3 regions of the Saccharothrix isguenensis genome follow, and region 3 is predicted to be linked to each of the others. Evidence: riboswitches for the same ligand, from Rfam matches in the RefSeq annotation. Region 3 holds a riboswitch; each other region holds the start of a gene.

Region 1 (4,004 bases), 1.6 Mb from region 3:
GTCCATCAGCAACGCGCCGAGCGTGACAACCGTGGTCACGCCCAGGTCCTCGATGTGGCCCAGCAGCTCGGCGGCGAACTTCCGCCACCGCATGTTCGGCTCTATCCCGTGCACCAGCACCACGTCGGTGGACGAACCGGGCGGCCGGCAAACCGACAGCCTGGTGGTCGGGAATTCAACCCGTCGGGTGATGCCGTCCACCAGTCGGACTGTGGGACGAGTCACCTGGAAGTCGTAGTAGTCGTCCGGATCGATCTCCGCCAGGGGCGTCGCGTCCCACGTGAGTTGCAGGTGCTCGATCGCCGTGCTGGCGGCGTCGCCAGCATCGTTCCACCCCTCGAACGCCGCCACCATGATCGGATTGGTGAGCGGTTTGCTGGGGTCGAAGGGGGTCTGGGCGGCCTCGTCCGGATCGGTCACGGCGTCAGACTACGACCACTGCCGCAGACCTGACGCCGTAGGCTTGGCGCATGTCGGATCGTGTCACGCCACCTTTTCGGGGCGCGCCGGCCGACCCTCAACGTGACCAGGCCCGATGCCGTGCCCCACGTGCGCCCCGCGACCACCCGGCCGTCGTCGCGGACGCCGTGGAGATCACCACGTTCGGGGCCGATTCACCCAATCGTTCACACGCTTGATCACTGGGGGAAGGTGCGCATGACGGTCGAGGCCGTGCTGTGGGACATGGACGGCACGCTGCTGGACTCGGAGAAGCTGTGGGACATCCCGCTCTACGAGTTCGCCGAGAAGCTGGGCGGCACGCTGTCGCTGGAGACGCGGCACGCGATGGTCGGGTCGAACGTGGCCAGGACCATGGCGTTGCTGTTCGCCGAGGTCGGGATCACGCCGCAGGACGGTGACATCGCGGACGGCGCGGCGTGGATCCAGCGGCGCACCGAGGAGCTGTTCCGCGCCGGGCTGCCGTGGCGGCCGGGCGCGCGCGAGGCGTTGCGGGCGGTACGGGATGCCGGGGTGCCGATGGCGCTGGTGACGTCGACCGAACGGCAGTTGACCGAGGTCGCGCTGGACACGCTCGGGCGGGACCTGTTCGACGTCACGGTGTGCGGCGACGAGGTCGACGGCCTGAACAAGCCGCTGCCGGAGCCGTACCTGAAGGCGGCCCGCCTGCTCGGCGTCGATCCGACCCGGTGCGTGGCGGTCGAGGACTCGCCGACCGGCGCCACCGCCGCCGTGGCCGCCGGCTGCACGGTCCTCGTCGTCCCCTGCGACCTCCCGGTCCCCGAAGGCGAGCACCGCATCTTCCGCGACTCCCTGGTAGGCGTCGACCCCGAGTCCCTAGCCGCCCTCCTCCCCAACTGACCGCGAGTCGTCCACTCCGGCACCCCGAGTCGTCCACTCCGACACCCCGAACCTCGCGCTCACATCCGTCAACGCGCCGCGAACGTGAGGTTCGGAGTGCGCGAGCGTGGGGTTCGGAGTGCTGGAGTGGACGACTCGCGGTGTCCGGGTGGACGACTCGCGCGTCAGGGGGTGGTGGGTGACACGGGGACGCGGCGCGCGGCCGGGTCCACGAGGAGGCCGAACACCACGCCGAGGCCGAGCCACAGCGTGGCCGTCTCGGCCAGGGACGCCAACCTGAAGTCCCACAGCACACTGCCCGGCATGTCCGCCGGAACGGCGTCCGGAGTGGCCGGGAACGCCACCAGCAGCACGACCACCGCCGCCACCACGGCCAACGCCACGGCAGTGGCGCGGACCGGCTGACCGAGGTGCCCGAGCCGGGAAGCCAGGTAGCTCGCCCCGAACGCGACCAGCAGCCCGGCCGCGATCAACCCCAGGTAGAGCACCGTCCGGTACTCCACCGTGTTCGGGTCGCCCACCGCCGGCGGGTTGGCCGGGTACTTCACCGCGGGCAGCAACGCCGCCGCGCCGAACGCCGCCGCCGACAACGTCACGGCCCGCACGAACGGCGCCTTGGACGCGAACCAGCGCCGTGACCCCGCGTAGGCGGTGGCGAACAACGCGCCGACGGCGACACCCACCACGATCGCGGCGAGCACACCGCCGACCACCTGCGTGCCACGGCTGAACAGCTCGCCGTGCCCGTGACCACCGGGCTCCGCCGGCCGTGCCTGTTCGACGGCCAGCGCCGCCCGGATCGGCGCCTCGACCACCAGCACGCCGACCAGGCCTGCGAGCAGCCCGGACACCGCGCCCGCACCGACACCGCGGAGCAGCAGACCTTTGTAGGTGGGCACGTTCGCCCGCATCACGGCGAGCCCTAGTGGCACGGGACGCCGAGTGCGTGGCGCCCGTCGTGGAAGAACTCGTGCACGGTCTCGGCGGCGTGGCCGAGGGCGACGCCGTTCTCCTGGAGGACCAGCCACGTCACCGTCAACGCGACCAGTGCGACGGCATAGGCCCATGTGGGGACGGGCGTGACCCGAGGGTCGGAAACAGCGGGGGACTGCGCGGGGCTCGTCATGACGGCCTCCTCCATACCTCGTGGAAGGTCAACAACAACTCGCGCCGCAGCCGGTCTCCTGACTCCCGGATCGACACCGTCCCCGCGTCTTCCCAGCCGCTCCACGCGGCCAGTGACGTTCTCGGCGGGTTGGCTCCCCGGTCACAGTGGCGAGGACCGCGCCGGATTCCCACCGGCTTCCCGTCCACTGCGGCGCCCGAACCGTAAGTGTCGATCGTGGCCGGGCACAACCGGCCAGACGAGTTGTCGTCTTCTTCACGTCTGCCGGTCAGCGGGGCGGCAGCGGGCAGTCGCCGCAGGTCCCGCCGCCGTCGAGGCGGTAGTACAGGCAGCAGCTGCGCCGGCGGAACACGACCTCGCCGGGGAACGGGATGAAGTCGCCCGTGCCCCGCAACGGTGGATCGGCGAACAACTCCTCGCCCAGCGCCACGCAGTCCGTCGCGATGCCGCTTCGGCTGATCGTGCGCAGCGCGCCCGCTACGGAGGACGCCGCGTTGCCCCACAGCAGTCCGCGTGCCACCGGCGTGATCCCGTGCACCGCTTCGACCACCGGTTCCATCGACTCGGCGATGCCCACGCCCGCGACCGGGTCCTTGAGGCGGACTTGGAGGCCGTCCGGCCGGTAGCGCCACCACAGGTTCGCCGGCCGGACGTCCGGCGCGACCCCGTCGACCGCGCGGGCGGCGACCACCGGGCTGAGCAGCCGCGCGGTGTAGCTGAGGAAGAACAGCGACGCGGCGACGCGTCGTTCGGCCGTGCGGTACCGGGTGGCGATCCGGTCGAGCGCGTCGGGCAGGGCGGGGCCGTGCAGCAGTTCCCGGCCGTCGTGCCAGTCCCCGTCGGCGGGACGGCCGACGTCCAGGACGAAGAACGGGCTGAGGCCGCGGATCTGCCGCAGGGTGGTCAGGACTCGGGCGAACTGGGACACGTGTCCTAGTCTGCCGCCGTGGACGCACTGGGGTTGGGACTGACCCTCGGCTTGGCCGCCGGCATCAGCCCCGGCCCGCTGTTGGTGCTGGTCGTGACGGCGGCGTTGCGCTCGGGCCGGAGGGCCGGCGTGCTGACCGCCTGCGCGCCGCTGGTGTCGGACGCCGTGGTCGTCGCGGTGACGCTGCTCCTGCTGGACCGGTTGCCGGGGCGGGCGCTGGGCGTGCTCGGGGTGGTGGGCGCGGTGTTCGTGGTGTGGAGCGGAGTGCAGACGGTTCGGGAGGCGCGGTCGGCCTCGCTGGGATCCGGCGCCGTGCGCCCGACCGGGGGAGAAGCGGCAGGGACAGGCGCAGCAGGGACGGAGACGGCTGGCGAAGACGCGTCGGCGGGAGGTGCGGCAGCGCGTGATGCGGCCGGAGGCCGTGCTGTGCAGGGGTCGCCGCCAAGGGGACCCCTGAAGTCGATTCTACCGACGGGGTCCGACAATTTCGGTGCGCTGAAGCGGGCGGTGGTGGTCAACCTCCTCAGTCCGCACCCGTGGATCGCCTGGGCGACGGCGCTGGGCCCGCTGATCATCACCACGTGGCGCGAGTCGGCCGGCGCGGGTGCGGCGCTGCTGGGCGGGTTCTAC
Region 2 (4,004 bases), 1.6 Mb from region 3:
CAGCGGCGAGCCGCTGGGACCGGCCGGGACGTAACCGCCGTCGAGCGCGTGCAGCACGTTGGTCAGCTCGTCCGTGGTGCGGGCCAGCCGGGGCACGACCTCCAGCGCGGCGAACTCCAGGATCCGGGCCACGTCGTCGTCGCCAGTCAGGGCGCGGGCCGCGTTGACATCCCAATTGGCGTCCTCCATCGCCTGGACGAGCGCGCGGGCCTCCGCTTCGACCCGGTCGGTGTTCGTGCGGGTGTGGTCGGCCGCGGTCACGGACTCGGCCAGGCCCAGGGCCTCGCGCAGGCCGGGCAGGGCGGCGACCTGGCCCGCCCACATCTGCTTCGCCTGGAGGATGGACAGCACGAGGTTGACCCGCGTCGCGCCGGTGGGTGCTTCGCCGAGGATGTGCAGGCCGTCGCGGATCTGGACGTCCTTCACCTCGCACAGCCAGCCGTCGACGTGCAGGATCAGCTCGTCGAACTCGGCGTCGTGCGGCCGGTCGTCCAGCCCCAGGTCGTGGTCGAGCTTGGCGGCCTGGATGAGGGTCCAGATCTGGGCCCGGATGGCGGGCAGCTTCGCCGGGTCCATCGCGGCGATGTTGCCGTGCTCGTCCAGGAGCTGTTCGAGCCTGGCGATGTCGCCGTAGCTGTCGGCGCGGGCCATCGGCGGCACGAGGTGGTCCACGAGGGTGGCGTGCGCCCGCCGCTTGGCCTGGGTGCCCTCGCCCGGGTCGTTGACCAGGAACGGGTAGATCAGCGGCAGGTCGCCCAGGGCGGCGTCCGGGCCGCAGCCCGCCGACATGCCGACCGTCTTGCCGGGCAGCCACTCGAGGTTGCCGTGCTTGCCGACGTGCACGACGGCGTCGGCGCCGAACTCGTCCTCCAGCCAGCGGTACGCGGCGAGGTAGTGGTGGCTCGGCGGCAGGTCCGGGTCGTGGTAGATCGCGATCGGGTTCTCGCCGAAGCCGCGCGGCGGCTGGACCATCACCACGACGTTGCCGGAGCGCAGGGCGGCGAGCACGATCTCGCCGTCCTCGTCCCGGGACCGGTCCACGAACAGCTCGCCGGGCGCGGCGCCCCAGTGCTGCTCCATGTCCCGCCGGGTGTCCTCCGGCAGGGTCGCGTACCACTGCCGGTAGCGGGCGGCCGGCAGCCGGACCGGGTTGCCCCGGATCTGCTCCTCGGTGAGCCAGTCGGCGTCCTGCCCGCCGGCGGCGATGAGGGCGTGGATCAACGCGTCGCCGTCCAGCTCCGCCACGCCGGGCAGCTCGTCACCGATGTCGTAGCCGTGCTCCTTCATCGCGGTGAGCAGCCGCACGACGCTGGCCGGGGTGTCCAGGCCGACCGCGTTGCCGATCCGGGAGTGCTTGGTCGGGTACGCCGAGAGCATCACCGCGATGCGGCGTTCGGCGGGCGGGATGTGGCGCAGCCTGCCGTGGCGGACGGCGATGCCCGCGACCCGCGACGCGCGCTCCTCGTCGGCGACGTAGACGGTGAGGCCGTCCTCGTCGACCTCCTTGAACGAGAACGGCACGGTGATGATCCGGCCGTCGAACTCGGGGATCGCCACCTGCGTCGCGGTGTCCAAAGGGGACAGTCCGTCGTCGTTCCCGTCCCAGGCGGCACGGCTGCCGGTGAGGCAGAGGGCTTGGAGGATCGGCACGTCGAGGGCCGCCAGCGCGCCCACGTCCCACGCGTCGTCGTCCCCACCGGCGGACGCGGTGGCGGGCTTGGTGCCGCCGGCGGCGAGGACGGTGACCACGAGGGCGTCCGCCTTGCCCAGCTCGACCAGGAGGTCGGCGTCCGCCGCGCGCAGGGAGGCGCAGAAGATCGGCAGCGGCCGACCTCCCTTGGCCTCGATCGCGTCGCAGAGGGCGTGCACGAACGCGGTGTTCCCGGCGACGTGGTGGGCGCGGTAGTACAGGACGGCGACCACCGGTCCGTCGCCGGTGGTGGCCCGCTCCAGGACGCCCCAGGTCGGGGTCGGCTCGGGCGGGGCGAAGCCGTGACCGGTGAGCAGCACCGTGTCGGAGAGGAAGTGGTGCAGTTGCGCGAGGTTCACCGCGCCGCCGTGGGCCAGGTACGCGTGGGCCTCGGCGCACACGCCGCCGGGGACGGAGGACAGCTCCATCAGCGGGGCGTCCGGGTGCTGCTCACCGCCGAGCACGACGACCGGGAGCGGCCGGGCGAGGAGCCAGTCCAGCCCCTCCTCCCACATCCGGCGACCGCCGAGGATGCGCACGACCACCAGGTCGACGCCCTCCACCAGCGCCGGGAGGTCGTCCACGGCGGTGCGGGCGGGGTTGGCCAGGCGGTAGTCGGCGCCGCTGGCGCGGGCGGACAGCAGGTCCGTGTCTGAGGTCGACAGCAGAAGGATCACGTGCGGGCTCCATCCCTCGGGGGTCCTCGCCCCAGGTCGTAGGGGACGGCGGGCGGAGTTCCTGACTCCCGGGGCTTCCCCCGGTCACAGTGGCGGGACCGCGCCGGATTCACACCGGCTTCCTCCTGTTGCTTCGCCGTTCGGACCACACCCTAGACGGCGGTTAGCATCCAGCCCATGTCCACCGCCTCCAACGCGCCCTCCGCCGAGCCGCACACGTCGGCCGGCCGGGTTCGCCCGGACGCTTGTCCGGGAGCTGTCGACGTGCACCAGGCCGCCGACGGCGGGCTGGCGCGCGTGCGGGTGCCCGGCGGGACGTTGAGCGTGACGCAGTTCGACGCGCTCCGGACCGCCGCGCTGGAGCTCGGTGACGGCTCGCTGGAGCTGACCTCGCGGGCGAACCTGCAGATCAGGGCCTTGGCGCCGGGGGCCGAGCTGGAGTTGGGCGCCCGGCTGCGGGAGGTCGGCCTGCTGCCCTCGGTGACGCACGAGCGGATGCGGAACGTCGTCGCGGCCCCGCTGGAGGACAACCAGGGGCTGGTCGACGCGATCGACGCGGCGCTGCGCGCGGTGTCGGAGCTGGCGTCGCTGCCCGGCCGGTTCCTGGTCACGGTGGGTGGCGCGGTGAGCGGCCTCGCGGGTGATGTCGGACTGGTCGGTGACGCGTTGTTCCTGGCAGGCCGGGATTCCGGACTCCGGGTGACCGATCCGGTCGACGCCGTGGTGACCGCCGCGCGGGTGTTCCACGAGATCCGCGGCGACGCGTGGCGGCTGTCCGAAGTGGACGGCGGTGTGCGAAAGATCACGGCGGCGCTGGGCGGCACGCCGAGCCCGTTCCTGATCGATCCGGTTGTGACGCCGGTCGCACCGGGCGCGCACGGTGCCGTCGTCGTGGCGGGCGTGCCGTTGGGGCGGTTGGACGCGCGGCTGCTGGGCGGTGTGCCGGTGCGGCTGACGCCGTGGCGGAGCCTGGTGGTGCCCGCCGGGAGCGACACCGACGGGCTGTTCACGTCGCCGGACTCGCCGTGGCACGGCGTCAGCGCGTGCACCGGACGGCCGGGGTGCGCCAAGTCGCTGGCCGACGTCCGGGCCGACGCCGCCCGCTGGGTGGGCACGCCGCACACGGGTCGCGTCCACTGGTCCGGATGCGCACGGCGGTGCGGACGACCGGCGGGCGACGTGGTGGAGTTCGTCGCGACCGGCGACGGCTACGAGGAGATCAGTTGACCGACTACGTCCGGGACGGCGCGGAGATCTACCGCCGTTCCTTCGCCACCATCCGCGCCGAGGCCGACCTGGCCCGGTTCCCGGCCGACGTGTCCCGGGTGGTGGTGCGCATGATCCACGCCTGCGGGATGGTCGACCTGGTGACGGATGTCGACCACTCGCCGAACGTGGTGCGCGACGCGAGGGCGGCGTTGCTGGCGGGCGCGCCGGTCCTGTGCGACGCGCAGATGGTGGCGGCGGGCGTGACGCGACGGCGGCTGCCCGCCGACAACGAGGTCGTGTGCACGTTGAGCGATCCGCGGGTGCCGGGTCTCGCGGCGGAGATGGGCAACACGCGCAGTGCCGCCGCCTTGGAGCTGTGGCGGGACCGGCTGGAGGGCGCGGTGGTCGCCATCGGCAACGCGCCGACC
Region 3 (4,004 bases):
GGTCGCGACCGGCGTCACGCTCGGTGGGCACAACGGACGGCCGGGAACGCTCGGTGGGCTCGGGCAGGCGCTTGGGCAGGACCGACCGTGCCAGCGCCACCCCTGCCAGCACCACGGCCATCCCCACCACGATCCGCACGGTCAGCGGCTCGTCGAGCACGATCGCGCCCAGTGCGACGGAGACGACGGGCAGCAGGAAGCCGACGGTGGCGGCGCTGGTCGCGCCTTCGTCCTCGATGATCCGGTAGTTGAGGTAGAAGGTGACGCCGGTGCCGAAGATGCCGAGCACGACCACGGCGGCGATCGCGGTGGCGTTGGGGGTGGTCGGGGCACCGTCGAACGGGACCATGACGGCGCTGAGGCCCGTGGCGGCGGTCAACTGGGCGGCGGACACCGCGATCGGGCCGCCCTTGCCGGCGAGGTTGCGTCCCATGTAGGCGAACGCGACCGCGTAACTCGCCGCCGCGCCTAGGAGCGCCAGCGCGCCGACGCCGGCCGGCCCTTCCTGCTGCCACGGGGCGAAGATCAGCACGACGCCGGCGAAGCCGAGGACCAGCCCGGCCACGCGGACCGGCGTCAGGCCGCGTTCGCTGCCGATCATGAGCCCGATGAGCACGGCGAACAGCGGGGTGGTCGCGTTGAGGACGCCCGCGACGCCGGAGTCGACGGTCTGCTCGCCGATGCCGAACAGGAGGAACGGCAGGGCGTTGCAGAAGAACGCGGCGATCGCCAGGTGCCCCCACAGCTCGCGCGGCAGCCGCTGACCGCCGGCACGGGCCAGCACCAGCAGCACGCCCGCACCGAGCGCACACCGGATCACCGTGATCTGCACCGGCGACAGCCCGGTCAGGGCCAGTTTGATCCACAGGAAGCCCGACCCCCACAGCAGGGCCAGCACTCCCATCCGCAACATGCCTCGTCCGGTCACGGGACCACCGTCCCCCACGACCGGCTTCAATAAAAGTGAAACCTACTCACCTAGCGTTAAGCCGTGCTTAAACGTCCACCGCGTACTTCCCGGTGCCCGACCGCGCGACTCGCGGTGCCGGAGTGGAGGACTCGCGAGGTGGGAGCGCTCTCACCTCACCCCCGCGAGTCGCGCGGTCGGGCACCGCGAGCTGTCCGGTCGGGTCAGCGCGTGTGGACCATCAGGGTGTCGACGCCGTGGACGATCGACGCGGTGCGGAACCCCGGGCTGTCCGTGGCCATCCGCAGGTTCGGGAAGCGGCGGAGCAGTGCCGGGTAGGCGGCGCGCAGCTCCATCCGGGCCAGCTCCGCGCCGACGCACCGGTGCGCGCCGTGGCCGAACGCCAGGTGCGCGGACGCCGGTCGACCGGCGTCGAAGTCGGACGCCTCCTCGCGGTTGGCCGCCGTCAGCGACACCACGACCACGTCGCCTTCCTCGATCTGCTGCTCGCCGACCCGCAGGGTGTGCCGGGCGAACCGAGGGAACGCCACCTGCACCACGCTCAGGTGCCGCAGCAGCTCCTCGACCAGCGGCCCGGTGGCCGCGTCGTCGTCACGCATCGCCTTCCGCGCGTCGTCGTCGGTCATCAGCACGATGGCGCCCAACGCGAGCATCGACGCCGTCGTGTCGAAGCCGCCCGTCAGCACGCCGTCCGCCAGACCGGCCAACTCGACGTCGCTCACGTCGTCACCGTGCTGCCGGATGATCGCCCCGATCAGGCCGTCCCCCGGCGACCGGCGCTCACGGCGGACGATCTCCTCCATGTACGACAGCGACTCCGAGATGGCGCCCAACGCCTGCCCCGCGCCGCCGAACAGGTCGAACCTGGCCGCCGCCAGCTCCTGGAACCGGTCACGGTCCTCGTAGGGCACACCCAGCAGCTCGCAGATCGTCAGCGACGGGATCGGCAGCGCGAACTCCTGCACGAGGTCCACCGGCCCGTCGGCGGCCTCCATCGCGTCCAGCCGCTCGGTGACGATCGCGTCGATCCGCGGCACGAGCCGGGACAGCCGACGCATGGTGAACTCCGGCGTGAGCAGCTTGCGCAGCCGGGTGTGGTCGGGTGGGTCGGCGAACCCGAGGCCTCCGGGCGACTGCTCGATGCGGACCGCCGCACCCAGCCGGGCGTAGTCGTTACTGAACGCCCCTGTGTCGGAAAGCACCTTCTTGGCTTCTTCCTGACCAGTGACCAACCACACCCGCAAGCCGAACGGCACCGGGATCCGGTGCACCGCGCCGGCCTCCCGCATCCGCTCCAACTCGGCGACCGGAACCACGCCGTCCCGCTTCAACGGGACGAGCGCACGGTCCGGGAGCAGCGACAACGCCCTCGAACCGATCTTGCCCACTACCCACCGCGTCGCCGAACGCCGTGCGACCCACGCCACCAATCCGTCGCGCACGGACGCCAGAGTCGTCATCCCACACCCCTCTTCCCCAGGTTGACCTGAGCGACGGTAACCGTACGTAGGGGTGAGCAGCATCGCGCCACAGGCCGATTGACAGGAGATTGTAGGTGTCGGACGATCGGCAATCGCGCGCGAACGGGGGAAGCCGGTCGAAATCCGGCGCTGACCCGCAACGGTAGGTCCCAACCGGGACGAGCCCGAACACCCGCCGCGCGTGCACGCTCCTGACACCGTCGAGGTCAACGGGTCGGAGCCCGGGGGAAGTCGATCACGTCCGGCCGGGGTCCGCTCACGCCTTGCGCCCGGAAAGGCCGAACATGTCGTTGAGACGGACCTCCGCCGTCATCGCCACCGCCGCTGTCGCCGCTCTCGCCCTGGTGCCACCCGCCCAAGGTCTGCCCGACACCCCGGTGACGACGGACGCGAGCGAGGCCGCCGCCGGGTGGCTCGCCCGGCAGCTGATCGACGGCGACCACTTCGCGTTCCCCGGCACCACCATCGGCGACCAGGGCGCGACGTTGGACGGCGTGTTCGCGCTCGCGGCGGCCGGTGTGGCGTCGGACAGCGCGGACAAGGCGATGGCGTGGCTCGCCAAGCCCGAGGTCGTCCTGGACTACCTGCACCTGGGCGACCCCGCCGAGTCGATCGCCGGCTCGCACGCCAAGCTGGCGCTGGCCGTCCAGGTGCGCGGCGAAGACCCGACGAAGTTCGCCGGCGTCGACCTGATCGCGGGCCTCACCGCGTTGCAGGCCCCGTCCGGCCGGTTCGTCAACAAGTCGAAGTACCCGGACTTCTCCAACGGGTTCAGCCAGGCGTTCGCGGTGCTGGCGCTGGAGCGGTGGGAGGGTGCGCCGGAGGCAGCGGTCGGCTACCTCGTCGGCCAGCAGTGCGAGGAAGGAGGCTTCCCGCTGCTCCTGGAGGAGGCGCGGTGCGCGCCGCACGCGGACGCCACCGCGATGGCCGTGCAGGCGTTGCTCGCGCTCGACCGGACCGACGTGGCGGAAGGCCGGGTCGACGTGGCGGGTTCGGTCGCCGAGGCGCTCCAGTGGCTCACCGCCAACCAGCAGCCCGGGGGCGGTTTCCTCGACGACAAGGCGACCGGCGAGGGGAACGCGAACAGCACCGGTCTGGCGGCGCAGGCCCTGCGCGCGGCGGGCCGGACGGCCGAAGCGGACAAGGCGACGGCGTTCCTGACGTCGTTGCAGGTGGGCTGCACGGCCGCCGACGCGGAACGGGGCGCGATCGCGCTCGACAAGTCCGGTTTCGCTCGGGACACGGCGCAGCGCGCGAGCGCCCAGGGCATCCTCGGGCTGGTCGGTGTGAGCTTCGCGGACCTGACGGCGGAGGGCGGCACGGCCGGTGCGCCAGTGCTCGACTGCCCTGCCACCACTACGACGCCCACGTCGTCCACCACGGACACGACGACGACCACGACGAGCGCCACCGCTGTGGAGCCTACGACGACCGCTACGGAGGTCACGGCCACCAGTACGACGACTGTGGCGGCTGTGGCGGACCGCCCGGGCGACCTGGCCCGGACCGGCGCGGTGGTCGGGCCGATGCTGTGGATCGGCGTGTTGATGCTGGTCGGCGGTGTGCTGGCGGTCGTGCTGGCGCGCAAGCGGTAT

Evidence for each region. Region 3 has a riboswitch for cobalamin ahead of ACRAKI_RS17890 (prenyltransferase/squalene oxidase repeat-containing protein). Riboswitches for the same ligand answer to the same signal wherever they lie in the genome.
Region 1: it holds a riboswitch for cobalamin, as region 3 does, so the genes downstream of both, ACRAKI_RS24490 (CbtB domain-containing protein) here and ACRAKI_RS17890 (prenyltransferase/squalene oxidase repeat-containing protein) in region 3, are expected to answer to the same signal.
Region 2: it holds a riboswitch for cobalamin, as region 3 does, so the genes downstream of both, cobN (cobaltochelatase subunit CobN) here and ACRAKI_RS17890 (prenyltransferase/squalene oxidase repeat-containing protein) in region 3, are expected to answer to the same signal.

The regions. Positions count from the first base shown of each region.
Region 1 covers NZ_CP193626.1:5,561,297-5,565,300, reverse strand. Annotated here, with positions in the region: gene ACRAKI_RS24505 (PAC2 family protein) at 1-420, opposite strand, end outside; gene ACRAKI_RS24500 (HAD family hydrolase) at 658-1,320, shown strand; gene ACRAKI_RS24495 (CbtA family protein) at 1,485-2,252, opposite strand; gene ACRAKI_RS24490 (CbtB domain-containing protein) at 2,243-2,446, opposite strand; cobalamin riboswitch at 2,478-2,653, opposite strand; gene ACRAKI_RS24485 ((2Fe-2S)-binding protein) at 2,715-3,374, opposite strand; gene ACRAKI_RS24480 (LysE family transporter) at 3,393-4,004, shown strand, end outside.
Region 2 covers NZ_CP193626.1:2,314,183-2,318,186, reverse strand. Annotated here, with positions in the region: gene cobN (cobaltochelatase subunit CobN) at 1-2,367, opposite strand, end outside; cobalamin riboswitch at 2,402-2,537, opposite strand; gene ACRAKI_RS11170 (hypothetical protein) at 2,545-3,594, shown strand; gene ACRAKI_RS11165 (precorrin-8X methylmutase) at 3,591-4,004, shown strand, end outside.
Region 3 covers NZ_CP193626.1:3,934,220-3,938,223, reverse strand. Annotated here, with positions in the region: gene ACRAKI_RS17900 (DMT family transporter) at 1-904, opposite strand, end outside; gene ACRAKI_RS17895 (cytochrome P450) at 1,132-2,388, opposite strand; cobalamin riboswitch at 2,479-2,603, shown strand; gene ACRAKI_RS17890 (prenyltransferase/squalene oxidase repeat-containing protein) at 2,694-4,004, shown strand, end outside.